4 regions of the Streptomyces sp. NBC_00425 genome follow, and region 3 is predicted to be linked to each of the others. Evidence: riboswitches for the same ligand, from Rfam matches in the RefSeq annotation. Region 3 holds a riboswitch; each other region holds the start of a gene.
What was found. Region 3 has a riboswitch for cobalamin ahead of cobN (cobaltochelatase subunit CobN). Riboswitches for the same ligand answer to the same signal wherever they lie in the genome.

Region 1: linked by a shared signal. The riboswitch ahead of OHS82_RS05015 (ABC transporter substrate-binding protein) and the one ahead of cobN (cobaltochelatase subunit CobN) in region 3 are both predicted to bind cobalamin.
Region 2: linked by a shared signal. The riboswitch ahead of OHS82_RS32525 (cobalamin biosynthesis protein) and the one ahead of cobN (cobaltochelatase subunit CobN) in region 3 are both predicted to bind cobalamin.
Region 4: linked by a shared signal. The riboswitch ahead of OHS82_RS15400 (ribonucleoside-diphosphate reductase subunit alpha) and the one ahead of cobN (cobaltochelatase subunit CobN) in region 3 are both predicted to bind cobalamin.

What each region holds. Positions count from the first base shown of each region.
Region 1 covers NZ_CP107928.1:1,146,676-1,154,193, reverse strand. Annotated here, with positions in the region: gene OHS82_RS05040 (CbtB domain-containing protein) at 145-366, shown strand; gene OHS82_RS05035 (CbtA family protein) at 387-1,145, shown strand; gene OHS82_RS05030 (histidine phosphatase family protein) at 1,194-1,775, opposite strand; gene OHS82_RS05025 (ABC transporter ATP-binding protein) at 1,912-2,832, opposite strand; gene OHS82_RS05020 (FecCD family ABC transporter permease) at 2,829-3,887, opposite strand; gene OHS82_RS05015 (ABC transporter substrate-binding protein) at 3,884-4,945, opposite strand; cobalamin riboswitch at 5,036-5,162, opposite strand; gene OHS82_RS05010 (protein kinase domain-containing protein) at 5,545-7,518, shown strand, end outside.
Region 2 covers NZ_CP107928.1:7,397,576-7,405,093, forward strand. Annotated here, with positions in the region: gene OHS82_RS32500 (cobyrinate a,c-diamide synthase) at 1-21, opposite strand, end outside; gene cobO (cob(I)yrinic acid a,c-diamide adenosyltransferase) at 26-625, opposite strand; gene OHS82_RS32510 (putative cobaltochelatase) at 625-2,691, opposite strand; gene OHS82_RS32515 (hypothetical protein) at 2,688-2,852, opposite strand; gene OHS82_RS32520 (cobyric acid synthase) at 2,849-4,381, opposite strand; gene OHS82_RS32525 (cobalamin biosynthesis protein) at 4,378-5,322, opposite strand; cobalamin riboswitch at 5,423-5,562, opposite strand; gene OHS82_RS32530 (hypothetical protein) at 5,785-6,006, opposite strand; gene OHS82_RS32535 (inorganic phosphate transporter) at 6,041-7,294, opposite strand; gene OHS82_RS32540 (class II aldolase/adducin family protein) at 7,459-7,518, shown strand, end outside.
Region 3 covers NZ_CP107928.1:1,686,905-1,694,422, reverse strand. Annotated here, with positions in the region: gene OHS82_RS06970 (cobalt-precorrin-6A reductase) at 1-428, shown strand, start outside; gene OHS82_RS06965 (precorrin-2 C(20)-methyltransferase) at 706-2,193, opposite strand; gene OHS82_RS06960 (precorrin-8X methylmutase) at 2,190-2,861, opposite strand; gene cobG (precorrin-3B synthase) at 2,858-4,147, opposite strand; cobalamin riboswitch at 4,194-4,345, shown strand; gene cobN (cobaltochelatase subunit CobN) at 4,380-7,518, shown strand, end outside.
Region 4 covers NZ_CP107928.1:3,662,105-3,669,622, forward strand. Annotated here, with positions in the region: gene OHS82_RS15390 (ATP-binding protein) at 1-1,424, opposite strand, end outside; gene OHS82_RS15395 (GNAT family N-acetyltransferase) at 1,562-2,071, shown strand; cobalamin riboswitch at 2,124-2,259, shown strand; gene OHS82_RS15400 (ribonucleoside-diphosphate reductase subunit alpha) at 2,384-4,768, shown strand; gene OHS82_RS15405 (ribonucleotide-diphosphate reductase subunit beta) at 4,768-5,793, shown strand; gene OHS82_RS15410 (hypothetical protein) at 5,706-5,957, opposite strand; gene OHS82_RS15415 (GlxA family transcriptional regulator) at 6,049-7,014, shown strand; gene OHS82_RS15420 (bifunctional albaflavenone monooxygenase/terpene synthase) at 7,025-7,518, opposite strand, start outside.

The DNA of each region.
Region 1 (7,518 bases), 540 kb from region 3:
GCACGGAAGCCGGTGGAAATCCGGCACGGTCGCGCCACTGTGAACGGTGCGCTCCTCCTCGAGGGGCACATCAAGAGTCAGACCCGGAGCCGTCGTCCTGTGCACCACCGAGATGGGACGCGAACTCCCAGAGGAGGCCCTGCCATGGCGCAGCATGTCGCCCAGCCGACCCCCACCACCCCTGTGGTACCCGCCAAGTTGCCGCTGAAGGACATCGCCCCCTGGGCCGTCTTCTTCGGCGTCCTGATGCTGGTCCTGCTCTACTTCGTCGGCGCCGAACAGGGCGCCACCTCCGTCGTCTCCGGCGAGGGAGTCCACGAGTGGGTGCACGACGCACGCCACCTTCTCGGCTTCCCCTGCCACTGACGAGGGACGCCGCGCACTCGATGAACTCCGCAACGGTAAGAAACCTGCTCGTCCGCGGCATGCTCGCCGGCCTCGCGGCCGGCGTGCTCGCCCTGGTCGTCGCCTACTTCCTCGGTGAGCCGAACGTCGACGGCGCGATCGGCTTCGAGGAGTCCCACGCGCCCGCGCACGAGCACGAGGTCGAACTCGTCTCCCGCAGCCTCCAGTCCACCGCGGGCCTCGCCACCGGCGTCCTGGTGTACGGGGTCGCCTTCGGCGGCATCGCCGCCCTGGCGTACTGCTTCGCGCTCGGCCGCGTCGGCCGCTTCAGCCCCCGGGCCACGGCGCTCCTGCTCTCGGGAGCGGCGCTGCTCACCGTGTACGTCGTCCCGTTCCTCAAGTACCCGGCCAATCCGCCCGCGGTCGGTGACCACGACACCATCGCCAAGCGGACCACCCTGTACTTCCTGATGATGGTGCTCGGCGTGCTCCTCGCGGTCGCCGCCGTGATCGCGGGCAAACGGCTCGCACCGGGACTGGGAGCCTGGTACGCCACGGTCGTCGCCGTTCTCGGCTTCACCGTCGTGATCGGGCTGGCCTACGCGTTCCTGCCCTCCGTCAACGAGGTGCCGACGGACTTCCCGGCGGCCCTGCTGTGGCGGTTCCGGCTCTCCTCGCTCGCCTTGCAGATCACGATGTGGGCAGGCTTCGGCCTCGTCTTCGGGGAACTGGCCGAACGGCTGCTGAACCCGAAGCCCGCCGCGATCCCCGCGGGGACGGCGGTGACCGCCTCGCGGTGAGCCGCGGACTCCGTCCCGGAGACCGACGACGATCGGGCGGACACGGCCTCAGGCCGCGTCCGCCCGATCCAGTGGAAGTCCCAGCCGCAGGTTCCAGCGTCCGCCGCGCCCGCTGAGGGAGGTCGCCGTCAACGGCGGCACGTCCAGCCGCCAGAAGGCCGTGGCGGACGCCCCCAGCACATGCACCACCGCGGCCCGTACGATCTCCGGCTCGACGACGGCCACGATGCGTCCCTCGTCGTCCGCAGCCCTCTCCAGCCAGCCGGCCACCCGGTCGCACAGATCCCGCACGGACTCGCCGCCGTGCGGCGCCGACCCGGGATCGGCGAGCCAGCGGGCCACCGCCTCCGGCTCGGCGGCGCCGACCTCGGCGAGCGTCAGGCCCCGCCACCGGCCCACCCCCAGACCCGCCAGCTCCGCCGTCTCCAGCGCGTCGAGACCGAGGGCTGCCGCCGTCTCACCGCACCGCACACCGGGCGAGACGAGGACCCGCGCGGCTGCGGGCAGGGTCCCGGCCGCGGCGCGGGCGAGCGCCGCCCCGGCGGCGTCGATCGAGGCCCCGTCGTCGAAACGGGCCTGCCGCAGCGACGAACTCGTCGCGGGCGAGACGAGTACGACCCGGATGGTCACGTGGCGGCTCCTTCTGGTGAGGTCATCAACGTAGGGTCTCCCGGTGCGGAGCGCGAGGACGTGGTCGCGCCGAGGAGGTGTCGCGCAGGACGTGGTCGTGCGCAGGGACGGCGACGCCGCGCCCCGCGACAGACGGTCAGAGCGCCGGCCGCCGGTCGTTGCACGCCGCCCGGCCGTCCCTCGTGCCACTGCCCCCGCTCCGCCCCTGGCAGTCCTGCGGCTCCCCGTCCTGCGGCTCCCCGCCCTGGTGCTCCCCGTTCCGTCCGGCGGGCAGGGCGCCCAGGAAGCGTATGTGCGGGCGGCCGTCGGGGCCGTCGCGTGTGAGGCTGGCCCGCACCCCGTAGACGTCGGCGATCAGCGCCTCGGTGAGCACCTCCTGGGGTGTGCCGCCGGCCACCGCCCTGCCCTGCTTGAGGACGACGACCCGGTCGCAGTACATCGCGGCCAGGTTCAGATCGTGCAGTGCGACGACACTGGTCACGCCGAGCTCGGTGATCAGGTCCAGCAGCGCGAGCTGGTGCTGGATGTCGAGGTGGTTGGTGGGCTCGTCCAGCAGCAGCTCCCGCGGCTGCTGGGCGAGCGCGCGGGCGACCTGCACACGCTGGCGTTCGCCTCCGGAGAGGGTGTGCCACAGACGGCCGGCCTTGTCGCCGAGGCCGGTCCGCTCCAGTGCGGAACGGACCGCGGCCTCGTCCTCGACCGAGGCGGCGCCCCAGGCCCGACGATGCGGGACACGGCCCAGGCGCACGACGTCCAGAACGCTCAACGCGACCTGGGCGTCTGCCTGTTGCTCGACGACGGCGATGCGCCGGGCGACCGCCCGCCGGCCGACCTGCGCCAGCGGGCGGCCGTCGAGGGTGACGACGCCCGAGGCGGGGGCGAGGACACCGGCGAGCAGACGCAGCAGCGTGGACTTGCCGGAACCGTTCGGGCCGAGCAGGCCGGTGACGGTCCCCGGGCGCAGTGTGAGGTCGACCCCGTCCAGGATCAGCGAGCCGCCCGCCGCGTAGGCGAGGCGGTCGCCGCGCAGACCGGAGTCCTCGGCGGTCCCGGTCATCGCGCGCTCCTGGTCCGGTACAGCACGAGGACGAACGCGGGGACGCCGATCAGCGAGGTCACCACGCCCACCGGCACCTCCTGCGGGTCCAGGACGGTGCGGGCGAGGGTGTCCACCCACACCAGGAACACCGCCCCCGCCAGCGCGGTGGCCGGCAACAGCCTGGTGTGCCCGGGACCGGTCAGGGCCCGGGCCGCGTGCGGGAGCACGAGGCCCACGAAGCCGATCGCCCCCGCCGAGCTGACCAGAGTGGCCGTCAGCAGGGCGGTGACGCACAGCAGGACCAGCCGGGTGCGGGCCACGTGCACGCCCAGCGACGCGGCGGCGTCCTGCCCGAACGCGAAGGCGTCCAGGGTCGTCGCGTACCCCGTGCACACCACCAGCACCGCGGCCAGCACCGCGAGCCCCAGGCCCACGTCCGCCCAGTCGGCCCCGCTGAGCGAGCCGAGCAGCCAGAACAGGACCCCGCGGGTGGTCTCCGCGTCGGCGGTCGTCATGACGACGAACGAGGTGAGCGCCGAGAACATCTGCATGGCCGCCACCCCGGCGAGCACCACCCGGTCCGTGGCGCCGCCCAGTGTGTGACTGAGCAGCAGCACCAGCGCGAAGGAGACCGCCGCACCGAGGAACGCGCCGCCGGACACCGACAGGGCCCCGCCGCCCGCCCCCAGCACGACCACCACGACCGCGCCCGTCGAGGCGCCGGAGGAGATCCCGAGGACGAACGGGTCGGCGAGCGGGTTGCGCAGCAGGGACTGCATCACCGCGCCGCACACGGCGAGGCCGGCGCCGCACACCGCGGCCAGCAGGGTGCGCGGCAGCCGCAGATTCCACACGATGCCGTCTCTCAGCGGCGTCAACCCGGCCTCGCCGATGCCGAGATGGGCGGCCACCGTGGACCACACGTCTGCGACCGCGATGTCCGCTGGGCCGATGGTGATCGCCACGGCGACGGACGCGCACAGCAGGGCGAGACCGGCCGCCCACAGCAGCACGTGCCGCAGCCCCCGCGCCGCCGTCGCGGGCGCGGCGGCCGCCGGGCCCGCGGCGCTCATCCCGCGAGGCCGTACGCGCGCAGTGCCGCCGCCACCTTCTCCACTCCCTCGACCGTGCGCACGGTCGGGTTCATCGCCTGCCCGGACAGGAGCACATACCGCTTCTTCCGCACCGCGGTCATGTTCCTCGTGACCGGGTCGTTCTCCAGGAACGCGATCTTCTTGGCCGCGGTCTCGGCCGTCTGCTGCCTACGGGTCAGATCGCCGATGACGAGGACGTCCGGGTCGCGGTCGGCGACCGTCTCCCAGTTGACCTGCGGCCACTCCTCCTCGGTGTCGTCGAAGACGTTCTTCGCGCCGAGTTCGCGGGTGATGACGCCGGGGGCGCCGCAGCAGCCGGCCAGGTAGGGGGACTGGGAGTTGGCGAACCAGTACAGGAGGGTGACGTTCTCGGCGTCGAGGCCCGAAGCGGCCCGGGCGATCCGGGACTCGAGGTCGGCCACCAGTTCCTCCCCCCGCTTCTCGACCCCGAAGACCCGTGCCAGGTCGCGTACTTCGCCGTAGACCGTGTCCATGGTCAGCGGCTCGGTGCGGACGCCGTCGCCGCCGCCGCTGTTGTCCTTGCCGGCGCAGTCGGAGGGAGAGAGATAGGTCGGGACCCCGAGCTTCTCGAACTGGGCGCGGGTGGCCACCCCGCCGGTGCCGAGCGTGGAGGCGAACGAGGCGGCCACGAAGTCGGGTTCGGCGTCCAGGACCTTCTCGAAGGAGGGCGCGTTGTCGGCCAGCCGCTTCACCCGGGCGTCGGCCTTCTCGAGGCTCTTGGGCAGCGGGTCGGTCCAGGTGGCGGTGCCCGCCATCCGGTCGGCGAGCCCGAGGGAGAGCATGATCTCCGTGGTGCCCTGGTTCAGGGAGACCGCCCGACGAGGGGGCGTCTCGATCCGGACCCGCTGTCCGCAGTTGTCCAGAGTGACCGTACGGCCGGCCGCGTCGCTGCCGGCGGAACCGTCCGCGGAGGAGCCGGAAGAGCCGGCGGGAGCGGCGGAGCCGCCGCAGCCGGTCGACAGGAGGGCGCCCGCCAGGAACAGCACGGCAGAGCGGACGGGACGTGCGAACGGCACGGAGTTTCCTTCGGCGTCGAGGGCTCAAGCGCGAAGCCCGGTCGTACGGTGCGCTCCTCCGGCCGGTCTGCGACACCGGAGGCCGCCAGCAGGTCTTCGGACTCGGGGTCACCCGGGCGAGGCGCCTTCCCGGAGCGCATGCGCGTTCCAGTGGCCGAAAGCCCCGCCCGTCGCCCTTACCGCTGCGCGTCAGCTCCGGAGTCCCACCGGATTCCCTGACCCCTGCGCGCCCGGGGGCGCACACGAGTACGACTGGCCTCGGCAAGCTACCACAGGCGTCGAGGGCGCCGGCGGGGGTGACCTTCGGCACATCGGAGGTCTCGGGCCCGCAAGGTGCATTCATCGTGCACTTGTTGCTCATCGTGCACTGTTCCCGCAGGGAAAGCACGTGTCACCCGATCTCTGACATGACGTCACATGGACGTGGGGGAACCGGAGGACGACCGGGCACTTACTTCCAGGTGCGTGGACCCGCGTACGAGGACGCACTCCTGTCCGCCGTTCCAGCGCCTAGTCTGTGGTCCGGACCCCACCGGGCCTTCCCCCGCAGCGTGGGCGGGATCTCCGCCCGTCACCACCGAGAACAGGCGGCCGAGGGCATGCAGCCACTGCGTCCAGAAGACCCCGAGCAGCTCGGGCCCTACCGGCTCGTGGCCCGGCTCGGTGCAGGCGGCATGGGCCGGGTCTATCTGGCGCGGTCCTCGGCCGGCCGCGTCGTCGCGGTCAAGGTGATCCGTCCCGAGATGGCGGACGACGACAACTTCCGGATCCGGTTCCGGCGCGAGGTGGCGGCAGCGGCGGCGGTCGGCGGCCCCTACACGGCACACGTCGTGGACGCCGCGCCCGACGACGAGACGCCCTGGCTCGCCACCGACCACGTACCCGGCCCCACCCTGGCCGAGGCGGTCGCCGCGCACGGGCCGCTGCCGGTGGAGACGGTCCTCGCACTGGGCGCGGGCATCGCCGAGGCGCTGACCGCGGTGCACGCCGAAGGGCTCGTGCACCGTGACCTGAAACCGTCCAACGTGCTGCTCGCGGCGGACGGCCCGCGGGTCATCGACTTCGGCATCGTGCGCGCCCGTGACGGTTATGAACTCACCGGTTCGGGGACCCTGTTCGGTTCTCTCGACTACATGTGCCCGGAGCAGGCCACCGGGGATCCGATGGGCCCGGAGGGCGACGTCTTCTGCCTCGGCTCGGTGCTCGCGTTCGCCGCGTCCGGACGCTCGCCGTTCGGCGGGGCGGTGGGCGCGGCGCAGCTCTACCAGGTGGCCCACGGGTCGCCGGACCTGAGCCTGGTGCCCGAACCACTGGACAAGATCATCAGTCTCTGTCACGCCAAGGACCCGGTCCTGAGGATCCACCCCGACCGGCTCTCCGCGGCCTGTGCTCCCGGCGGCGCCGAACAGGTGCTGACGGAGGGCTGGTTGCCGGCGCCCGTGTCCGCCATGGTCGACGCCCACCGGGCGGCCGTGCGGGACCTGGACCGCCTCGCACCGCCGGACAGGGTCCCGGGCCCCGGAGCCTTCGCGCCGCCTCTGCGAGAGCCGGCCGCGGAGCCCGTCGTCGGGCCGCCCGAGCCTGCCGGGCGGAGGCCCGCCCACCCGACCGTCGACCGGCCGAAGTGCGGCGCTCCCGAAAGCGAAAGCGAAAGCGAAAGCGATACCGAAACCGGAGCCGGAGTCGGAGGCGACGGCGAAGGCCGCAGCGGAAGCGGAAGCGGAAGCGGATACGGAAACAGGGGCCGCGGCGAGGGCACCGGAGCCGTCGGCGGCGCGAGACCCTCCGCGGTGCTGCCGGGAGCCGAGTCGTTCGCCTCACCGGACGAGCCGGACCGGGCACGGCCCCGGGCGCGGACGCTCACCCGGGCCGGGTCACGGGCCGGGGCCCGAGCCCAGTCGCAGGCCCGAGCCCAGGCAGAGGCGCCGGCCCGGGCGGAAACCCAGGCCGAGGTCCTGTCGGCGGACCAGGCCGAAGACCGGTCCGAGGCACGGGCGCAGGCGCCGGAACCGGCCAAGGGGCGGACACCCGCGCCGGGTTCGACGCTTGCCAAGAAGCTCACGGGTCTCCAGGCGGTGCGCGACACGTTGCCGCAAACGGCGTCGAAACGTTCCGCCGCGCCCGCGCACCACCGTGCCCCCGCACGCTCCGGAGTCGCCCGGCGCACGGTCCTGGCCGCGACCGCCGGGGTGGCCCTGGTCGGGGGAGCGGCACTCGCCGTCCGCGGAACGCCGGGCGCGCAGACGGCGCGTCCGCTCGGCCGGGCGCCCGAGCCGACCTGGGTGTACCGGGGCGGACCGCTGCTGCAGGCCCCGGCGGTCTTCCACGACGGCACAGCCCTGCTGAAGACCCGTCCGGGTGACATGATCGGCCTGGACGTGAGGAACGGCTCGCGGCCCCGCTGGGTGTACCAGGGCATCAGCCTCTCGCCCGGACCCGTCCTGTTGATCCACGGCGCGGCGGTCGCGCTGGGCGCGGGCGCGACGGTGATCGGAGTGGACCCTGTCGGCGGCGCGGAGCAGTTCACCCTCGACTTCGGCGAGGACTACCGGTTCGACCAGTTGCTCGGCGGC
Region 2 (7,518 bases), 5.7 Mb from region 3:
CGCAGCGGGGGGCGTCAGCACGGCGTCACCACTCGATGCCCCTCTGCCCCTTCTGCCCCGCGTCCATCGGATGCTTGACCTTGGACATGTCGGTGACCAGGTCGGCGAAGTCCACGAGCTTCTCGGGCGCGTTGCGTCCGGTGATCACGACGTGCTGCGTCCCCGGCCGGTCCCGCAACACCGAGATCACCTCGTCGACGTCGATCCACCCCCAGTGCAGCGGATAGGCGAACTCGTCGAGCACGTACAGCTTGTACGCCTCGGCGGCGAGGTCCCGCTTGACCTGCTCCCAGCCCTCGCGGGCCTTCTCCTCGTTGTCGAGCTGCTCGTCGCGCTGCACCCACGACCAGCCCTCGCCCATCTTGTGCCAGTCGACGGAACCGCCCTCGCCGGACGCCCCCAGCACCCGCAGCGCGTTCTCCTCGCCGACCTTCCACTTCGCCGACTTGACGAACTGGAACACCCCGATCGGCCACCCCTGGTTCCAGGCCCGCAGCGCGAGCCCGAAGGCGGCGGTCGACTTCCCCTTGCCGATGCCCGTGTGCACCATGACGAGCGCCCGGTTGCGACGCTGACGCGTCGTCAGTCCGTCGTCCGGCACGACACTCGGCTGTCCCTGCGGCATTAAGCGGCCCTCCTCGAAGTCCCCTGCACGTCTTTCACCAGTCCCGCGATGGAGTCCGCCCGCAGCTCGTCCAGCGTGACGGCGGTTCCCCCCAGCTCCGCGGCGAGCTCCCCGGCGAGCCCGAGCCGTACCGGCCCCGACTCGCAGTCGACGACGACGCTCGCGACGCCCTCGGCCGCGAACAGCCGGGCGGCCCGTCCGGCCGTCGCGACCGGCTCGGGGCCCCCGGTGGCCCGTCCGTCCGTCACCACGACGACCAGCGCCCGCCGCGCGGGATCCCGCAGCCGCTCCACGCGCAGCACGTCGTGCGCCCGCAGCAGCCCGGCGGCCAGCGGCGTGCGCCCTCCGGTGGGCAGCGACTCCAGGCGTACGGCGGCCGCGTCCACCGACGAGGTGGGCGGCAGCGCGACGTCCGCGCCCGAGCCGCGGAAGGTGACGAGCCCGACCTTGTCCCGCCGCTGGTACGCGTCCAGCAGCAGCGACAGCACCGCGCCCTTCACGGCGCCCATGCGCTGCCGGGCGGCCATCGACCCCGAGGCGTCCACGACGAACAGCACGAGGTTCCCCTCACGCCCTTCCCGGACCGCCTGCCGCAGATCGTCGCGCCGCACCACCAGCCCCGGCCCGGACCGGCCCCGCGCCCGCTGGTGCGGGGCGGCGGCGTGCACGGTCGCCGCCAGGTGCAGCTTGGTGAGGGCGCCCCTGGGGCGCCGGGCGCCCGTGGTCCGGCCGTGCTCGGTACGCGCCCGCGACCGCCGCCCGGCGGCGCCCTCGCCGATGCCGGGCACGCTCAGCGTCTTGGTGCGGAACGGCTCGGCGGCCCGCACGGGGGACTGCTCCCCGGCTCCCGGGCCGGCCGGCGCCGGCTCCGCGCCGCCCTCCCCGCGCCCGGCGTCGGGGCCGGCGCCGTCGCCCTGCGGCGGCACGGTGGCGTCGCCGACCGCGTCGCCCGACCCCGGCGGCAGCCCGCCCCCGCCGTCGGGGCCGCCCTCGGGACCGTCGCCGGGGCCGCCCTCGGGGCCCTGCGGGCCGGGGTCGGGGTCCTCGTCGTCCGAGCCGCCGAACTCCTCGAGCGTCTCGTCGAGTTTGTCCTCGTCGAGTCCGGGCGCGTCGAAGGGGTTGCGCCGCCTGCGGTGCGGCAGCGCGAGCAGCGCCGCCTGCCGTACGTCCTCCGCGAGCACGTCGGTCCGTCCCGCCCACGCGGCCAGCGCGGTGGCTGTGCGCGCCATGACGATGTCGGCGCGCATGCCGTCCACCTCGAACGCGGCGCAGGTCGCCGCGATCTGACGCAGCGCCGCGTCGCCCAGCCGCACCGACGGCAGCAGCTCGCGCGCGGCCGCGATCCGGCTGCGGACGGCGGCCTCCTCGTCCGCCCAGCGCGCGGCGAACGCCTCGGGATCGTCGTCGTGCGCGAGCCGCCGCCGCACCACCTCCACCCGCTGGTCGGGCTCGCGCGAGGCCGCCACCTCCACCGTCAGCCCGAACCGGTCGAGCAGCTGCGGCCGCAGCTCGCCCTCTTCGGGGTTCATGGTGCCGACGAGCAGGAACCGGGCCGCGTGCCGTACGGAGACGCCCTCGCGCTCGACGTACGAGGCGCCCATCGCGGCCGCGTCCAGCAACAGGTCGACCAGGTGGTCGTGGAGGAGGTTGACCTCGTCGACGTAGAGGATGCCCCGGTGCGCGTCGGCGAGGAGCCCCGGCTCGAAGGCCTTCACGCCCTCCGCCAGCGCCCGTTCGATGTCCAGCGCGCCCACCAGCCGGTCCTCGGAGGCGCCGACCGGCAGCTCGACCATGCGCGCAGGCCGCGTCTCGGACGCCCCCGGCTCGTGCGGTCCGTCCGGGCAGGCCGGGTCGGGCGAGGCCGGGTCGCAGGAGAACCGGCAGCCGGTCACCGCGTCCAGCGCCGGCATGAGCGCGGACAGCGCCCGTACCGCCGTCGACTTGGCGGTGCCCTTCTCGCCGCGCACCAGCACACCGCCCACCGCCGGCGACACGGCGTTCAGCAGCAGCGCGAGCCGCAGGTCGTCCTGGCCGACGACGGCCGTGAACGGGAAAGGAGTACTCACTTCTCGTTGCCTTCCAACTCGCCCTCCGGCTCGGGACGGACGTCCCGCAGCCGTTCGGTGGTGTCGCGCCGCGGCCACCGGCCGGACTCCCCCGTGAACGGGACGCCGCCGGCCGACGGCGACGGCCCGGCCCCCGTGCGGGCGCGAGCGCGGCCGCTCATGCGGGAGCCCCCGGGGGAACGAACGGCAGCCCCGGCGGCGCGCCCGACTCGATCAGCCGCCACAGAGCGTCGGTGTCCGCGTGCTCCTCGATCAGATCGCCGAGCCGGTCCAGCTGCTCCTCGCGCAGCGCGGCGAACGAGGTGTCGGGAGCGGGCACGAAACGCCGGCCCGCGGCCGCGGCCACCTCGCGCAGGAAGGCCCGCCGGAACCCGTCCGACTCCAGCGAGCCGTGCCAGTGCGTGCCCCAGACCTGACCGACCCGGCAGCCGTCCAGGGGGTTCCCGCGGTCGTCGCTGAGGAACGCCTCCCCGCCGTCCACGGTGGCCACCCCGTGGTGGATCTCGTACCCCTCGACGGGCTCGCCGAGGGCTTCGCCGACCGGGCGGGTGAGGGTCTTCTCCGGGGCGAACCGCACCCGCACGGGGAGCAGTGCGAGCCCGTCGACCCGGCCGAGCCGGCTCTCGACCTCGTCCTCGATCCGCGTGCCGAGGATCTGGTAGCCCCCGCAGACGCCGAGGACGGGCCGCTGCTCGGCGGCCCGGCGCACCAGCGCGTCGGCCAGCCCGCGCTCGCGCAGCCACTCCAGCGCCCGCACGGTGCCCCGGGTCCCCGGTACGACGACCAGGTCGGCGTCGGCCAGTTCCTCGGGCCGGTCGACGAACCGCACGACGACGCCGGGCTCGGCGGCCAGCGCGTCCACGTCGGTGAAGTTGGACATCAGCGGAACCGCGCAGACGGCGACCCGCAGCACGTCCTCGCCGACCGGCGGGGCGGTGTTCGACTCCCGCACGGTTCCCCGCAGCGAGACCCTCAGCCCGTCCTCCTCGTCGATCCCGAGCCCGTGCCGGAACGGCAGCACCCCGTACGTCCGCCGCCCGGTGAGCCCGTGCAGCATGTCCAGGCCCGGCTCCAGCAGGGAGACGTCCCCCCGGAACTTGTTGACGAGGAACCCGGCGACCAGTTCCTGGTCCTCGGGCGACAACAGGGCGACCGTGCCGAAGAACGACGCGAACACCCCGCCCCGGTCGATGTCGCCGACGACGAGCACGGGCAGCCGCGCGCTCCGCGCGATCCCCATGTTCACGATGTCGGTCCGCCGCAGGTTGATCTCGGCGGGACTGCCCGCCCCCTCACAGATCACCGCGTCATACGTGCCCCGCAACTCGGCGAGACAGTCGAGAACGGTGCCGAGGAGTCGTTGCTGCCGGCCTCCGTGATAGCCGCGGGCGCTCATCTCGCCCACCGGCCTGCCCAGCAGCACGACCTGGCTGCTGCGCTCCCCGCCCGGCTTGAGCAGCACGGGGTTCATCAGCGCGGTCGGCTCCACCCGGCAGGCCTGCGCCTGCATGGCCTGCGCCCGTCCGATCTCGGCGCCCTCGCGCGTCACGAAGGAGTTGAGGGACATGTTCTGCGCCTTGAACGGCGCGACCTTGACGCCCTGTCGCACCAGCCACCGGCAGATCCCCGCGGTGACGACGCTCTTGCCGGCGTCCGAGGTGGTGCCGGCGACGAGGAGCCCCCCGCTCATGACTGACGTCCCTTCGCGACCAGGCGCGCGGCGACGGTGACGCCGAGCGCGAGCAGACCGACGCGGCGGGAGAGCCGTGCGGCGCGTTCGATGTCGTGCACGGCGACGGCCCGTCCGGCCGCCCCGTTGAGCACCGGCCGGTGCTCGACCCGCCCGTCGTACGCCAGGGTCCCGCCCAGCCGCACCCCGAGGGCGCCCGCGAAGGAGGCCTCCACGGGGCCCGCGTTGGGGCTCGGGTGACTGCGGGCGTCGGCTCGCCAGGCCCGCAGCGCGCCGCGCGGATCGTCCCCCGCCGCGGCGGCCAGCACGGCGGTCAGCCGCGCCCCCGGCCACCCGGCGAGGTCGTCGAGCCGGGCGGAGGCCCAGCCGAACCGCAGGTACCTCGGCGAGCGGTGACCGACCATCGCGTCAAGGGTGTTGACGGCCCGGAACCCGACCAGTCCCGGCACGCCGCCCACGGCGCCCCACACCAGCGCCCCGACGACGGCGTCGGAGGTGTTCTCGGCGACGGACTCCACGACGGCCCGGGCGATCCCGTCGGCGTCCAGCGCCTGGGGATCCCGCCCGCACAGGTGCGGCAGTCGTGCGCGGGCCGCCTCGACGTCCCCCGCCTCCAGGGCCCGCCCGATCGCGCGTGCCTCGCGGACGAGTGAACTGCCCCCGACGACGGCCCAGGTGGCGGCGGCGGTCAGGGCGACGGAGGCGGCGGGGGAGCGGCGCGCACCCCGCGAGGCGACGGCCCCCAGGGCGACGGCGCCGCCGGCGCACACGACGGTGTGCAGGGCGCCCCACCCCCGGTGGTCGCGCCACAGCAGCCGTTCGACGGCGCCCGCGGCCCGCCCGAACACGGCGACCGGATGCCCGCGGCGGGGGTCGCCGAGGAGCAGGTCGCCGAGAAGGCCGGCGGCGGCGCCGTACGCGTGGACGCGCTCGGCACCCATCGGGTCAGCCGGCTGTGGGGGCGGGGGTCGGCTCGGTGGTGACGCTCGGTCGGCAGCCGCACATGGCAGAGGTCCTCACTCAGGGTGTCCGCGCCCTGGTTCGACGAGACCGGCGGCGAGAGTTCCTGGCTCCCGGGGGATTTCCTCCCCGGTGACAGTGGCGGGACCGCGCCGGACTCGCACCGGCTTCCTCTTCTGCCGCCGTAATGGCCCGGGCAGTCCACCACGGGCCCGGAAGGGCCGTCAACTTGCTGTTGACCTGCGCGGGGAGGATGTGCAGAACCCCACACGGCGGGGCCGACGGGGTTCGGGAACGGGGTGCGGAGCGCGGGTACGCGCACCGGGCACGCGGACGAGGTACGGGAACGGGGTGCGGGACGGCGATCCGTCCCGCACCCCGCGAAGGTCCACGATCCGTCGAACCACGACCTGCCGAACCGCGACCCGTCGGACGACGACGTGTCAGACCACGATCAGCGAGATGCCGTAGGCCACCGCCGCCGCGCAGGCGGCGAAGCACGCGTACGCGCCCGTCACCGCGAGGGCGGCCGAGCCGCCCTCGGCCGTCGCGCGTTCCCTGCGCGACAGGCCCATGACCCCGAGGGTGAACAGGGCGACGAGGCCCACGGTGACCACGAGGCTGACGCCGAACACGGAGCCCAGGGCTGCCCAGTCGATCTTCATGCCGGTTCTCTTCCTTCGTTCCGGTGGCGCGGGCTCAGACGGCCGCGGCCGGGGGAGCGGCGGGGGCGGGCGGCGCGGCCGGCGCCGGGATGGTGGCCGTCAGGTCCGTCGTGACGTCCTCGGCCGGCATGCCCGTGGGAGGCGGCGCGACCATGGCGATGGCCGTGGTGATCACACCGGCCGGCTCCTCGGCCTCGTTGACGTTCGACGCGTCGACGACCTCGCGACGGGAGATTTTCCAGATGGCCGCGCTGGAGGCGATCAGGAAGACGGCGACCACGCCCGTGCCCCAGTCGCCGAGCCCGGTGACCGACTCGGCGAGTGCGCCCACCAGGGCCGCGGCCGGGAGGGTCAGACCCCAGGCGACGAACATGCGGGTCGCCGTCGACCAGCGGACCACGCCGCCCTTGCGGCCCAGCCCCGCGCCCATCACCGCACCGGAGACCGAATGCGTGGTGGAGAGGGAGAAGCCGAGGTGCGAGGAGGCCAGGATGACCGTCGCGGCACTGGTCTGGGCCGCGAACCCCTGCTGCGGCTGGAGGTCGGTCAGCCCCTTGCCCATCGTGCGGATGATGCGCCAGCCGCCGAGGTAGGTGCCGAGCGCGATGGCCAGACCGGCGGACAGGATGACCCAGGTGGGCGGGTCGGAGTCGGGGGCCACGGCGCCGCCGGCGACCAGCGCGAGGGTGATGATGCCCATCGTCTTCTGGGCGTCGTTCGTGCCGTGGGCGAGGGAGACCAGGCCGGCCGACGCGATCTGGCCCGCGCGGTAGCCCTTGTCCGCGGCCCTGCCGTCGGCCTTGCGGCCCAGCGTGTAGGAGAGGCGGGTGGCGAGCATCGCCGCGAGGCCCGCGACGATCGGCGCGGCGACCGCCGGCAGCAGCACCTTGGTGACCAGCACGTCACCGTGCACGGCGCCCGTGCCGGCCGAGGCGATGGTGGCGCCGATCAGACCGCCCATCAGGGCGTGCGAGGAGCTGGAGGGCAGGCCCACCAGCCAGGTCAGCAGGTTCCAGAGGATCGCGCCGACCAGGGCGGCGAAGATGACCTCGGGACGGATGCCGGTCTCGTCGACGAGACCCTTGGAGATCGTGTTGGCGACCTCCACCGAGAGGAAGGCTCCCACAAGGTTCAGCACGGCGGACATGGCCACCGCGACCTTGGGCTTGAGTGCACCGGTCGAGATGGTCGTGGCCATCGCGTTGGCGGTGTCGTGAAAACCGTTCGTGAAATCAAACGCAAGTGCGGTTACCACCACAATCGCGAGGATCAGCGAGAAGTTTTCCATTTACCCAGGCAATCGTTCGAAGTCATTGGCTGATTGACCGTAGGCAACCTGGGTGAACGGAAGATGAACTGAGGCGGGCGTCACGGTGTCCGGATGGCGGGGTTGCGATATCGCCCGCGCGAGGGGCACGGGCGGGCCCCGGGAGCGCCTGGCAGGATCGCGGCATGGCTGAGCATCGAGGCGAGCGACCGGACGTCCGGCGGCAGGGGCGGCGGGCGTCCCCC
Region 3 (7,518 bases):
ACCGCTGGCACGAGGCCGACTCCCTGGAGCACGCGGCGCGGCTGCTGCCCGCGCTCGGCCGCCGCGTGTTCCTCACCACGGGACGGATGGGCCTGCCCGCGTTCGCCGCCCTGGACGGACCGTGGTTCCTCGTGCGGTCCGTCGACGCGCCCGAGGCCCCGCGCCCGCCGCACTGCGAGATCCTGCTCGACCGCGGCCCCTTCAGCCTGGACGGGGAGCGTGAGCTGCTGCGCCGCCACCGCATCGACGTCGTGGTGACGAAGGACAGCGGAGGAGCGGCGACCGCGCCGAAGCTGACCGCGGCCCGTGAGGCCGGGCTGCCCGTGGTCGTGGTCCGGCGGCCGGCCGTCCCCGAGGGCGTGCCCGAGGTGGAGGAACCCGAGCAGGCGGCCCGCTGGGTGGCGGAGCGCCTCGCCGCCCGCCCCTGACGTCCCGCCGTTCTCACGTCCCGCCCCTGCCGTCCACACGGGAGGGGACCCGGCCCCTGATGCCTTGGCCTCACGCCCGAGCCCGTGCCGTCCGTGTGGGAGGCGTCCTCGCCGTTGCCGTCCGTGCGGGTGGCGTCCTCGTCCCCGGCGCCCGTGCTGGTGGCGTCCCCGCCCGTGCCGGCTGCCCTGCTCACGCCTGTGCCGCCGACGTCCGCGCAGGGTGGCGTCCCCGCCCCTGACGGCCGCGGCGGCGCCGGTCGCCCGGCGCCGCCCACGCTCACGCCTCGGGGTACCGGCGGGGGGTCCAGACGATCTGCTCGCCGTCCCCCCGCCGCACGGCCCGGGTCTGTGAGGAGCCCACCAGCAGGATCGTCCGCATGTCGACCACGGCGGGGTCCAGATCGGCCAGCCGCACGATCCGCACCCGCTCGCCGGGGCCGCCGACGTCGCGCGCGACCACCACCGGGGTGTCCGGCGCCCGGTGCTCCAGCAGCAGCTCGCGCGCCTTGCCCACCTGCCAGGTGCGGCTGTGCGAGCCCGGGTTGTACAGGGCCAGCACCAGGTCCGCCGAGGCCGCCGCGCGCAGCCGATCGGCGATCACCTCCCACGGCTTGAGCCGGTCGGAGAGGGAGATGGTGGCGTAATCGTGGCCGAGCGGGGCGCCCGCGCGGGCGGCGGCTGCGTTGGCGGCGGTCACCCCCGGCAGCACCCGCACCGGCACGTCCGCGTACTCGGGCTGCGAGGCGGCCTCCAGGACGGCGGTCGCCATCGCGAACACCCCCGGGTCGCCGCCGGAGACGACGGCCACCCGCCGCCCGCGCTGCGCCAGCTGCAGCGCGAACTCGGCGCGTTCGGACTCCACCCGGTTGTCGCTGCCGTGCCGCAGCTGTCCGGGCCGCACGGGCACCCGGTCGAGGTACGTGGTGTAGCCCACCAGATCGTCGGCGGCGGCCAGCGCGGCCCGGGTCTCGGGCGTCAGCCACAACGGGCCGGCGGGGCCGGTGCCGACCACCACGACGTCCCCGAGGGGCCGCACGGGACGCTCGGCGTCGACCCGGCTGGGCAGCACGGCCACCGAGAAGTAGGGCACCGACTCCGGGTCCACGTCGGCCAGTTCGCCGGTCCGCTCCCCGCTCATCGTGGCCCGCTCCACGTACCGCGCCTCGTCCAGCCGTCCCGCGGCCTCCAGGGCGCGCCGCACCTTGGGGAAGGTGCGGCCGAGCTTCATCACGACGGCCACGTCGGTGGCGGCGAGCCGCGCGGTGAGCTCTTCCTCGGGCAGCGTGCCCGGCAGCACCGTCAGCACCTCCTCGCCCTCGGCGAGCGGGGCGCCCAGCCGGGCGGCGGCGGCGGACACCGACGTGACACCGGGGACGACCTCGGTCTCGTAACGGTCGGCGAGCCGCTTGTGCATGTGCATGTAGGAGCCGTAGAACAGCGGATCGCCCTCGGCGAGCACCGCGACCGTGCGACCCGCGTCGAGATGCACGGCCAGCCGGGCGGCCGCCTCGGCGTAGAACTCGTCCATGGCGCCCTGGTAGCCGCCCGGGTGGTCGGTGGTCTCCGTGGTGACCGGGTAGACCAGCCGCTCCTCGACGTGGTCGGCGCGCAGGTGCTTCGCCGCGATCGAGCGGGCGATGGACCGGCCGTGCCGCGCGCTGTGATACGCGATCACGTCCGCCTCGCCGATCACCTCGACGGCCCGTACGGTCATCAGGGACGGGTCGCCGGGGCCGAGCCCGACGCCGTACAGCTTGCCGCTCATTCTTCCTCGCTCGCGATCGCGTTGAGCGCGGCGGCCGCGATGGCGCTGCCGCCACGGCGTCCGCGCACCACCAGGTACTCCAGGCCGAGCGTGTTCGCCGCCAGGGCGTCCTTGGACTCGGCCGCGCCGATGAACCCGACCGGCGCGCCGATCACGGCGGCGGGCCGGGGCGCGCCCTCCTCGATCATCTCCAGCAGCCGGAAGAGGGCGGTGGGCGCGTTGCCGACGGCGACCACCGAGCCCTCGAGCCGGTCCCGCCACAGCTCCAGCGCGGCGGCGGTGCGCGTGGTGCCCTGCCGCGCCGCCAGCTCCGGCACGCTCGGGTCGGACAGCGTGCACAGCACGTCGTTGGCGGCGGGCAGCCGACGTCGGGTCACCCCGCTGGCCACCATCTGCACGTCGGTGAAGATCGGCGCGCCGGCCCGCAGGGCCTCGCGGGCGCGGGCCACGACGGACGGCGTGTACGCCAGGTCGTGTACGAGGTCGACCATCCCGCAGGCGTGGATCATCCGGACCGCGACCTGGCTGACGTCGGCGGGCAGTCCTTCGAGGTCGGACTCCGCGCGGATGGTGGCGAAGGACCGGCGGTAGATGGCCGCTCCGTCCTTCTCGTAGTCGTAGCTGCTCACGGTGTTCGTCTCGCTGCTCTCGATGGTGGTACGGCTCATGAGGTGATCGCCGCCAGGGCGGCGGCGAGGTGGTCGGTGTCGGTCATCGGTGCGGTGCGCGTCGGACGGCCCGACCGCACCGCGGACAGCCGGTAGCCGCCGTCGGCGGAGGCGACCACGTCGATCCGGTCGCCGTGGGGGTGTCCGCAGCGCCGTTCGCAGCCGGACCAGTACAGCGGGAGGGGGCAGGCGCCGGCCGCGTCGACAGTGTCGGCCGCGTCGGCCCGGACGTCGGCGTGGGATTTGCCACACCCCGGCCGTCCGACGCACGCGCCGACCCGCGGCCAGGGCGAGGCCGGATCGGTGATGAGACCGGCCGCGGCGAGCCGCACGAGCGACTCGGCCCGCTGCCGTGGGGCCTGGTCCGGCACCGGGACGACGACTCCGCGCCACGGGGTCAGCCGCAGCTCGGTCCCGGCGACCCGCGTCAACTCCCGCCACTGGCGGGCGGAGAGCCGCCCGAGCGGCACGTGCGCGGACAGGGCGTCGCCGACGACACCGGGCGGGGGCCCCTGTGCGACCGCGGCGGCGGCGACTTCCGTCACGGGCGACCGGCCGATGCCCTCGGCGTCCAGACGGTGACGCACCCGCTCCGCCAACTCGCCTCCGGACAGAACGAGTTCGGCCACCCGCCAGACTCCGCCGCCGGACTCCCGTACGGCTTCCAGGAACGTCTCGGCCGCCAGCAGCGCGGCCCGCGGCGCGTCCTGCGCGGACACCCGCACCGCAGCCGGATCGAGCACCGCGCCGCCGTCGCCGGTGGCCCGCAGCGTCACGTCGGCGCCGAGCCCGGCGACGTCCCCGCGCCCGTCGTCCAGGGCGAACAGGAACCGGCCCGACAGCTCCCGCGCCGGTCCGCTCCCGCACAGCGCCGCGTCGAGATCCGACAGCCAGGGCCGGACGTCGTGCAGGCCGCGTCCGTCCAGGCCGGACAACGGCGAGGCGACGATGTTGCGCACCCGCTCGTGCCCGGGGGAGGGCAGCAGTCCGGCCGCGTCCAGCAGGACGGCGAGCTCCGCGCCGCAGCCGTCCGCGAGGCCCCGCAACTGCACGTTGCCGCGCGAGGTCAGATGGATCTCCCCGTCGCCCAGCCGCCCGGCGGCCTCGCCCAGCGCTTCGGTCTGACGGACGCTCAGCACCCCGCCGGGCACCCGGACCCGGGCCAACGCCCCGTCGTCCGCCGCGTGCAGTCGCAACGCCCCGGGGCAGGCGTCACCGCGGTCCCGTGAGACCGCTGTGGCCTGGGATGTTGGACGGAGGTCAGCCGAGGACATGGCGGCGAGCATACCCACGTCCACCTGGGAGGTATGCCTGTGCCCTCTTCCCCCGCCCCTTACTATGCTCTGCGGTGGATCATCCGGTCCGCCGACGCCACGACGGCGACAGGGGAGGAAGCCCGGTGCGAATCCGGCGCGGTCCCGCCACTGTGAGCCCGGCCCTCAGAAGCCGGGCGAGTCAGGAACTCCCGCCGTCCGACACCGCCCGGGGCGCGGACACCCCGAGGAAGGCCGACGCCCCATGATCCTTCTGCTGTCGACGTCCGACACCGACCTGCTGAGCGCCCGTGCCGCAGCCGGCCCGGTCCCGTACCGCTTCGCCAACCCGGCCCGGCTGGTCCTCGACGACCTTCCCGCGCTCCTCGACGGCGCCGACCTCGTCGTCGTACGCCTCCTCGGCGGGGTGCGCGCCTGGCAGGACGGCCTCGACCTGCTGCTCGCCGACGGCCGCCCGGTCGTCGTCCTGACCGGTGAACAGGCCCCCGACGCCCAGCTGATGGCCGCCTCCACGGTTCCCGTCGGCATCGCCGCCGAGGCCCACGCCTATCTCGCCCACGGCGGCCCGGCCAACCTGGAGCAGCTCGCCCGTTTCCTCTCCGACACGGTCCTGCTCACCGGCCACGGTTTCGACGCCCCGGCGTCCGCCCCCACCTGGGGTCCGCTGGAGCGGCCGGCGCGGGCCGACGCCCCCGGGGTCCCGACGATCGCCGTGCTGTACTACCGGGCCCATCACATGAGCGGCAACACCGCCTTCGTGCACGCCCTGTGCGACGCCGTCGAGGCGTCCGGCGCCCGGGCGCTCCCGCTGTACGTCGCCTCCCTGCGCGCCCCCGAGCCGGAACTGATCGAGGAACTGCGGGCCGCCGACGCGATCGTCGCCACGGTGCTCGCCGCGGGCGGCACCCGCCCCGCGGAGGCCTCGGCGGGCGGCGACGACGAGTCCTGGGACGCGGGCGCGCTGACCTCCCTGGACGTCCCGATCCTTCAGGCACTGTGCCTGACCTCCTCACGGAGCGACTGGGAGACGAGCGACGAAGGCGTCTCCCCGCTGGACGCGGCCGGACAGATCGCCGTCCCGGAGTTCGACGGCCGGCTGATCACCGTCCCGTTCTCCTTCAAGGAGATCGACGCCGACGGACTGCCCGCCTACGTCGCCGACCCCGAACGGGCGGCCCGTGTCGCCGGCATCGCCGTACGCCATGCCCGGCTGCGCCACATCCCGCCGGCCGACAAGCGTCTCGCGCTCGTCCTCTCCGCCTATCCCACCAAGCACTCCCGCATCGGCAACGCGGTCGGACTGGACACCCCCGCCAGTGCCGTCGCGCTGCTGCGCCGACTGCGCGAGGAGGGCTACGACTTCGGGACGGACGCCGAGGTGCCGGGGCTGGCCTCCGGCGACGGCGACGAGCTGATCCGGGCGCTCATCGAGGCGGGCGGCCACGACCAGGACTGGCTCACCGAGGAGCAGCTGGCGCGCAACCCGGTGCGGATCCCGGCGGCGGACTACCGCCGCTGGTTCGCCGCGCTGCCCGAGGAGCTGCGCACGTCCGTCGAGGAGCACTGGGGCCCGCCGCCCGGCGAGATGTTCGTCGACCGCAGCCGCAACCCGCAGGGCGACATCGTCCTCGCCGCCCTGCGCTTCGGGAACCTGCTGATCCTCATCCAGCCCCCGCGCGGCTTCGGCGAGAACCCGATCGCCATCTACCACGACCCGGACCTGCCGCCCTCGCACCACTACCTGGCCGCCTACCGCTGGATCGCCGCGCGGACCGAGGACGGCGGCTTCGGCGCCGACGCGATGATCCACCTCGGCAAGCACGGCAACCTGGAGTGGCTGCCCGGCAAGAACGCCGGCCTGTCCGCCGCCTGCGGCCCCGACGCCGCTCTCGGCGACCTGCCCCTGGTCTACCCCTTCCTGGTCAACGACCCGGGCGAGGGCACCCAGGCCAAGCGCCGCGCGCACGCCACCCTCGTCGACCACCTCGTCCCGCCGATGGCCCGCGCCGACTCCTACGGCGACATCGCGCGGCTCGAGCAACTCCTCGACGAGTACGCCCAGATCGCATCCATGGACCCGGCGAAGCTGCCGGCGATCCGCGCCCAGATCTGGACCCTCATCCAGGCCGCCAAGCTCGACCACGACCTCGGCCTCGCCGACCGTCCCGACGACGACGGCTTCGACGACTTCCTGCTGCACGTCGACGGCTGGCTCTGCGAGGTCAAGGACGCCCAGATCCGCGACGGCCTGCACGTCCTCGGCAACCCGCCGGCCGGCGGCGACCGCGTCAACCTCGTCCTCGCGATCCTGCGCGCCCGCCAGATCTGGGGCGGCGCCACCGCCCTGCCCGGCCTGCGCGAGGCACTCGGCCTCGACGAGTCCGCCGCGACCCGCACCACGGCCGACGAGGCGGAGGCCCGGGCCCGGGCCCTCGTCCAGGCGATGGAGGACGCGGACTGGAACCCGGCCGCCGTCCCGGCCGAGCACGGCGAACAGGTCGCCGCCGTGCTGGAGTTCGCCGCCCGCGAGGTCGTCCCGCGGCTGGCCGGCACCACCGCCGAACTCGACCACGCCGTGCACGCGCTGGCCGGCGGATTCGTGCCGGCGGGTCCCTCCGGCTCGCCGCTGCGCGGTCTGGTCAACGTCCTGCCGACCGGCCGCAACTTCTACTCCGTCGACCCCAAGGCCGTCCCCTCCCGGCTCGCCTGGGAGACCGGCCAGGCCCTCGCCGACTCGCTCCTGGAGCGCTACCGCACCGACAACGGCGAGTGGCCGACGTCCGTCGGGCTGTCCCTGTGGGGCACGAGCGCCATGCGCACCGCGGGCGACGACGTGGCCGAGGCCCTGGCGCTGCTCGGCGTCCGCCCCGTCTGGGACGACGCCTCGCGCCGGGTGACCGGTGTGGAGGCCGTCCCGCACGAGGAGCTGGGCCGCCCGCGCATCGACGTCACCCTGCGCATCTCGGGCTTCTTCCGGGACGCCTTCCCGCACACCATCGGGCTGCTGGACGACGCCGTCCGCCTCGCGGCCTCGCTCGACGAGCCGGCCGAGGTCAACCACGTGCGCGCGCACGTCCGGGCCGACCTGGCGGAGCACGGCGACGAGCGCCGGGCCACCACCCGTATCTTCGGCTCCCGCCCCGGCACCTACGGCGCCGGCCTGCTCCAGCTGATCGACTCCCGCGACTGGCGCACCGACGCCGACCTCGCCGAGGTCTACACGGTGTGGGGCGGTTACGCCTACGGCCGCGAACTGGACGGTCGTCCGGCCCGCGACGAGATGGAGACGGCGTACAAGCGGATCGCGGTGGCCGCGAAGAACACCGACACGCGCGAGCACGACATCGCCGACTCCGACGACTACTTCCAGTACCACGGCGGCA
Region 4 (7,518 bases), 2.0 Mb from region 3:
CCGGCCCACAGGCGCTCGGCCCGGACGCGGGCGCGCCGGGCCGCGCCGGGGTGCAGGACGTCCGGGTCGAGCAGCTCCGCGAAGTCGACCTCCAGTGTGTCCTGGAGCAGTCCGACGCAGGCCAGGGCGCAGACCACCTCGAGCGTGTCGCGGCGCTCGCCGGGGGTGAGTGCGACGTCCTCGCGCAGCTTCCCCTCGCACAGTGCCCCGGCCCAGGTCTCCAGCAGCCAGAGCCGCAGGGTGGCGCGGTCGCGGCTGCGGGTGATGACGTGCTGCGGGTCGTCCTCCGGACGGTCGTGCTCCAGGATTCCCCTCCGGTGGAGTTCGCGGGCGATCTGCAGGTAGATCGGAGACTCGGTCACCTCCGCCGTCTCGACGATCCAGTCCACCCGGCGCTCGTCGGTCTCGGGCACGTCCGCCGCGACGAAACGCAGCGCCTCCTCCTCGCCGAGGGGTTCGAGCACCACGATGGCGGCGGAGGTGGTCTCCAGCGGGCTGTGCGGCCGGGAGGCGATGACCAGGGGCAGTTTCTCCTCGCGGGCGCGCTCGATGGCCCGGCGGATGACGTTGTCCCGGTTCTGCTGTCGGCCGTCGTCGAGCAGGGCCTCCTCCAGGCCGTCGGCGAGGACGACCGGCTTGTCGTCGGCGAGGAGTTGCTGCCACACCCGGTCGATCTTGCTGCGCGCCAGAACGCCCTTGGGCGCCTCCTGGGCGAACCGCTGCCTGGCCAGCTGTTCGAAGTTCAGGTCGGCGCCGTCCGTCGCGTCGCGCAGCCGGATCGGCACCGGTACGGCGTTCTGGCGGGCCAGGAGTTCGGTGAGCCGTACGAGGACGGCGGTCTTCCCCGCGCCGACGCCGCCGACGAGCAGATACGGCCGCCGGGTGTCGCGCTCCCGCAGCCGCTCGGCGATGACCTGGGCGATGTCCTCGCGGCCGACGATCTCGCGGATGTCGTATCCGGCGGTGGGCACCAGCCGACGGGGATCCCGCAGGGCCTTGGCCAGATATCGCCGCTTGGTCCAGCGGTACCACCAGAACAGGAAGAGCGCGGCGGCGAGCGAGGCGGCGAGGACCGGACCGACGAACCGGGAGACGATCTCGAACCCCCCGTTCTTCTCCCGCCACTTCTCGAAGCGGGTCATGTGGTCCGTGGCGAGGATGAACACGCCCTCCCCGATCCAGGCGAGCACCGCCAGGACGGCGACCAGCCAGATCGCCCGGGTGACGTTGGCGTAGGAGAGCCACCGGCGCCACTTCTTGGGACGGACGACGCCGCGGCGCGCCTCCAGACGGAGCGTCAGGGAGTGCCAGCGGCCGACGAGCCCGTGTCCGAGGCGAGTTCCCGCCCGCCGGAAAGGCAGGGTGGCCATCGGCGCGTCGCGCGGTCGCTCCTTGCCGGGCGGATGGCGGACGACCCTCGTCATGGCGTTCTCCTTCCGAGTCCCGGAAGTTCCCGGGACGGAGGACTCGCGGACAGAGGACTCGCGCGGCGCCGACGGCTACTTCCATGGAAACACTCCCGACAGCCGCCGCAACCCGGGCGTCCGGCAGACTCAGGGCCATGGACATCGCCATACGGCAGGTCGCACCCGCCGAGTACGAGCCCCTGGGCGACATCACCGCCCGCGCCTACCTGAACGACGGCCTCCTCGACTTCGGGGAGAGCGACTCGTATCTGCACGAACTGAGGGACGTCGCGAAGCGGGCGGCGACCGCAGAGGTTCTGGTGGCCGTGGACGGCGGCGAGCTGCTGCTCGGCGGCGTCACCTTCGTCCCGGGCCCCGGCCCCATGGCCGATCTGGCCCGCGCCGGCGAGACGGAGATCAGGATGCTGGCTGTCGCACGCCGGGCTCGCGGCCGGGGCGTCGGCGAGGCTCTGGTGCGGGCCTGCGTCGAACGGGCGCGAGCCGTGGAAGGCTGCACGAGCGTCGTCCTGTCGACCCAGCGCTCCATGAGCGCGGCCCACCGCCTCTACGAACGCCTCGGCTTCGTCCGCACACCGGAGCGGGACTGGAGGCCCCTGCCGGACCTGGACGACATCACTCTGCTCACCTACCAGTTGACGCTCTGAAACCACCCCGACACAACATCTGGTGGTGGCGTGACAGGCGAGCACAAGATGTATGCTCATGCTCGCTGTCGCCGCAGGGGAATCCGGTGCGAATCCGGAACTGTCCCGCAACGGTGTACTCGCGTGCATCCCTACCCATATGGGCACGCCTGTTCAGTCCGAGGTCCTGCCGACAGCGCGCCCGGCCGTCCGGTCCGGGTGTCCTGACGTCCGGGCCTCGTGGAGTGGGCCGGTGGACGCGACGCCCCCGCGCGCTCGTGTGCTGCCCCCTGCCCTCCGCAAGGCCCCCTGCCGAGCGAGGGAGAGCCCCACGTGACCATCGCGCCAGCCGAACCGGCCTCAGTCACCGAGCTGAAGACCGACGGTCCCGGGACCGCGTTGCTGCGTACCCTGACCGAGCTGACCGTCGATCTGCCCGACGCCGACCCGGGCCGGGTCGCGGCCGCCGCGCTGCGCGGCCGGTCTGCGCGGGCCGCCTCCGAGATCACCGCGGAGCTGCGCGAGCTGGCCACCGAGGCGGCCGCCGGCCTGATCTCCGAGGACCCCGCCTACTCGAAGCTGGCCGCCCGGCTGCTGACGATCGGCATCGCCGCGGAGGCCGCCTCCCAGGGCGTCACGTCGTTCACCGAGTCGGTCGCCGTCGGGCACCGCGAGGGTCTGATCGCGGACCGCACCGCCGAGTTCGTGCGCGTTCACGCGGCCCGCCTCGACGCGCTGATCGACACCGCCGCCGACGACCGCTTCGGCTACTTCGGACTGCGCACCCTGCACAGCCGCTACCTGCTGCGGCACCCGATCACCCGCAAGGTCGTCGAGACGCCCCAGCACTTCCTGCTGCGGGTCGCCGCCGGTCTCGCCGAGGACGACACGGTCCGCGCCCTGGACGAGGTCGCGGCGCTCTACCGGCTGATGAGCCGGCTGGACTACCTCCCGTCCTCCCCCACCCTCTTCAACTCCGGCACCCGGCATCCGCAGATGTCGTCCTGCTACCTCCTCGACTCCCCGCTGGACGAGCTGGACTCCATCTACGACCGCTACCACCAGGTCGCCCGGCTGTCGAAGCACGCCGGCGGCATCGGGCTGTCGTACTCCCGCATCCGCAGCCGGGGTTCCCTGATCCGCGGCACCAACGGGCACTCCAACGGCATCGTGCCGTTCCTCAAGACGCTGGACGCCTCCGTCGCCGCCGTGAACCAGGGCGGCCGGCGCAAGGGCGCGGCGGCGGTCTACCTGGAGACCTGGCACTCCGACATCGAGGAGTTCCTGGAGCTGCGGGACAACACCGGCGAGGATGCCCGGCGTACGCACAACCTGAACCTCGCCCACTGGATCCCGGACGAGTTCATGCGCCGGGTCAACGCCGACGAGCCGTGGTCGCTGTTCTCCCCGGCCGACGTGCCCGAGCTGGTGGACCTGTGGGGCGACGAGTTCGACGCGGCCTACCGCAGGGCCGAGTCCGCCGGTCTGGCCAGGAAGACCATCCCGGCCCGAGACCTGTACGGCCGTATGATGCGCACCCTCGCGCAGACCGGCAACGGCTGGATGACCTTCAAGGACGCGGCCAACCGCACCGCCAACCAGACGGCCGAGCCGGGTCACGTCGTGCACTCCTCCAACCTGTGCACGGAGATCCTGGAGGTCACGGACGACGGCGAGACGGCGGTGTGCAACCTGGGCTCGGTGAACCTGGGCGCGTTCGTCGACACGGCGAACGGCGACATCGACTGGCAGCGGCTGGACGAGACCGTCCGCACGGCGGTCACGTTCCTGGACCGCGTCGTCGACATCAACTTCTACCCGACCGAGCAGGCGGGCCGTTCCAACGCCCGCTGGCGTCCGGTCGGGCTGGGCGCGATGGGCCTTCAGGACGTCTTCTTCAAGCTGCGGCTGCCCTTCGACTCGCCCGAGGCCAAGGCCCTTTCCACCCGCATCGCCGAGCGCGTCATGCTCGCCGCCTACGAGGCCTCCGCCGACCTGGCCGAGCGCAGCGGCCCGCTGCCGGCCTGGGAGAAGACCCGCACGGCCAGGGGCGTGCTGCACCCGGACCACTACGGCGTCGAGTTCGCCTGGCCCGAGCGCTGGGCGGCGCTGCGCGAGCGGATCGCCTCGACGGGACTGCGCAACTCCCTGCTGCTGGCCATCGCGCCCACCGCCACCATCGCCTCCATCGCGGGCGTCTACGAGTGCATCGAGCCGCAGGTGTCGAACCTGTTCAAGCGCGAGACGCTGTCCGGCGAGTTCCTCCAGGTCAACTCGTACCTGGTGCGCGAGCTCAAGGAGCTCGGCGTCTGGGACGCCCGCACCCGTGAGGCGCTGCGCGAGGCGAACGGCTCGGTGCAGGGCTTCGCGTGGATCCCGGCCGAGGTGCGGGACCTGTACCGCACGGCGTGGGAGATCCCCCAGCGCGGCCTGATCGACATGGCCGCCGCCCGTACCCCGTACCTGGACCAGGCGCAGTCGCTGAACCTGTTCCTGGAGACGCCGACGATCGGCAAGCTCTCCTCGATGTACGCGTACGCGTGGAAGTCGGGCCTGAAGACGACGTACTACCTGCGCTCGCGCCCGGCCACCCGGATCGCCCGGGCCGCCCGCGCCCAGGCGCAGACCGAGAACACCATCCCCGTGCAGCAGGCCGCCGACCCCGACGCCGTCGCCTGCTCCCTGGAGAACCCCGAGTCCTGCGAGGCCTGCCAGTAATGACCACCGCACCCGAGAAGACCGAGAAGAACCTGCTCGACCCGGGCTTCGAGCTGACCCTGCGCCCGATGCGCTACCCCGACTTCTACGAGCGCTACCGGGACGCGATCAAGAACACCTGGACCGTCGAGGAGGTCGACCTCCACTCGGACGTCACCGACCTGGCGAAGCTGTCCGAGGGCGAGCAGCACATGATCGGCCGGCTGGTCGCGTTCTTCGCGACGGGCGACTCGATCGTGGCGAACAACCTCGTGCTGACGCTGTACAAGCACATCAACTCCCCCGAGGCGCGCCTGTACCTGTCCAGGCAGCTCTTCGAGGAGGCCGTGCACGTCCAGTTCTATCTGACGCTGCTGGACACCTATCTGCCCGACCCGGACGACCGGGCGGCGGCCTTCGCGGCGGTGGAGAACATCCCGTCCATCCGGGAGAAGGCCGAGTTCTGCTTCAAGTGGATCAACGAGGTGGAGAAGCTGGAGCGGCTGGAGTCGCAGGCCGACCGGCGCCGCTTCCTGCTCAACCTGATCTGCTTCGCCGCGTGCATCGAGGGCCTGTTCTTCTACGGCGCGTTCGCGTACGTCTACTGGTTCCGCAGCCGGGGCCTGCTGCACGGTCTGGCCACCGGGACCAACTGGGTGTTCCGCGACGAGACCATGCACATGAGCTTCGCCTTCGAGGTGGTCGACACCGTCCGCAAGGAGGAGCCGGAGCTCTTCGACGACCGGCTCCAGGAGGAGGTCACCGCCATGCTCCGGGAGGCCGTCGAGGCCGAGCTGCAGTTCGGGCGCGATCTGTGCGGCGACGGCCTGCCGGGCATGAACACCGAGTCGATGCGGCAGTACCTCGAGTGTGTCGCCGACCAGCGTCTGACGCGGCTCGGCTTCGCCCCGGTGTACGGCTCGGAGAACCCCTTCTCCTTCATGGAGCTGCAGGGCGTTCAGGAGCTGACCAACTTCTTCGAGCGTCGTCCGTCGGCGTACCAGGTCGCGGTGGAGGGCACCGTGGACCTGGACGAGGACTTCTGAGTCCACGTCCGGTCCCGGGTCACCGGCCGCACGGCCGTTGCCGCCTGCGCGGCGGCCTTCAGCTGGCGGTCGATCCGGCGCTCGTGGAGATGTCCCACGAGCGCCGGAGCCGCGAGGACGAGGAAGAGGGCCAGGACGGTGAGGTACTCGCTGATTGCGTTCATGAGGTAAGCGTCGTGCACGGCGGATGCTCCTGACAGTGGCAGGACTGCCGCACATCTTCAAATTACTGCCACTCCGGTGCACACTGGCGGCATGCTGAACAACGTGGTCGCGATCCTCCTGGACGGTGTGCACCCCTTCGAACTGGGCGTCGTCTGCGAGGTCTTCGGGATCGACCGCAGCGACGAGGGGCTGCCGGTCTACGACTTCGCCGTCGCCTCGGCGGAGGGGCCGACGCTGAGCACCCACGCCGGGTTCACCATGAGCACCCCACACGGTCTGGAGCGGCTGGAGAGCGCCGACCTGATCGCCGTGCCGGCCGGCGACACCTACGGCGAGCGGGACTTCCCGCCGGAGCTGCTCGACGCGCTGCGCCGGGCCGTGGACCGCGGCACGCGGGTGCTCAGCGTCTGCTCGGGCGCGTTCGTGCTGGGCGCGGCGGGACTGCTGGACGGGCGGCGCTGCGCGGTGCACTGGCGGCACGCCGAGCGGCTGGCCCGGCAGTATCCGCGCACCGTCGTGGAACCGGACGTGCTCTACGTCGACGAGGACCCGGTGATCACCTCGGCCGGGACGGCCGCGGGCATCGACGCCTGTCTGCACATCGTCCGCAAGGAGCAGGGCCCGGAGGTCGCCAACCGGATCGCCCGGCGGATGGTGGTGCCGCCGCACCGGGACGGCGGCCAGGCCCAGTACATCGAGCGGCCGCTGCCCCGGTCGCGGTGCGACACCGTCGGCGAGGTGCTCGCGTGGATGGAGCAGCACCTCGACCAGGAGATCACGGTCGAACGGCTCGCGGAGCGCGCGCACATGTCGCCGCGCACCTTCGCCCGCCGTTTCCAGCAGGAGACCGGCACCACCCCCTACCGATGGCTGCTGCGTCAACGGGTGCTGCTGGCACAGCAGTTGCTGGAAGCCACGGACGAGACGGTGGACGCGATCGCCTGGCGAGCCGGTTTCGGCACGGCGGGCGCCCTGCGTCACCAGTTCGTGCAGGCGCTGGGGACGACCCCCAACGCCTACCGGCGCACGTTCCGCGGTCCGCAGGCCGTCGCCTGAGCCGCGGCTCTCACCCGGGTATCGCCCGCAGCAGCAGCCGGCGCGGCCGGAGCGTGATGCCGATGTGCGTCCGGTTGTCGGAGCCGGGCGCCGGCTCGAAGCGGAACGCCTTCGCCACCACCGCCGTGATCAGCGTCAGCTCGGCCATCGAGAAGTGGTCGCTGGGGCACTTGCGGTTGCCGACGCCGAACGGCGTCATGGCGTACTTCGGCAGCTCCGCGGAGCGGCCGGGCAGCCAGCGGTCGGGGTCGAACTCCGTGTGGCGCTCGTACGACCGCGGATCGCGCTGAACCGCGTACGGGCTGTAGACGATGTCGGCCCCGGCGGGAATGCGGTAACCGCCGAGCTCCGTGTCGGTCACCGCGCGCCGGGTCAATATCCATACGGCGGGATAGAGCCGCATGGTCTCGACGACGACATTGGCGGTGTGCCGGAGCTTTCGAACGTCGTCGAATGCGACCGGCCGGTCGCCGACAACGTTTTTCACCTCTTCGCGGATCTTGT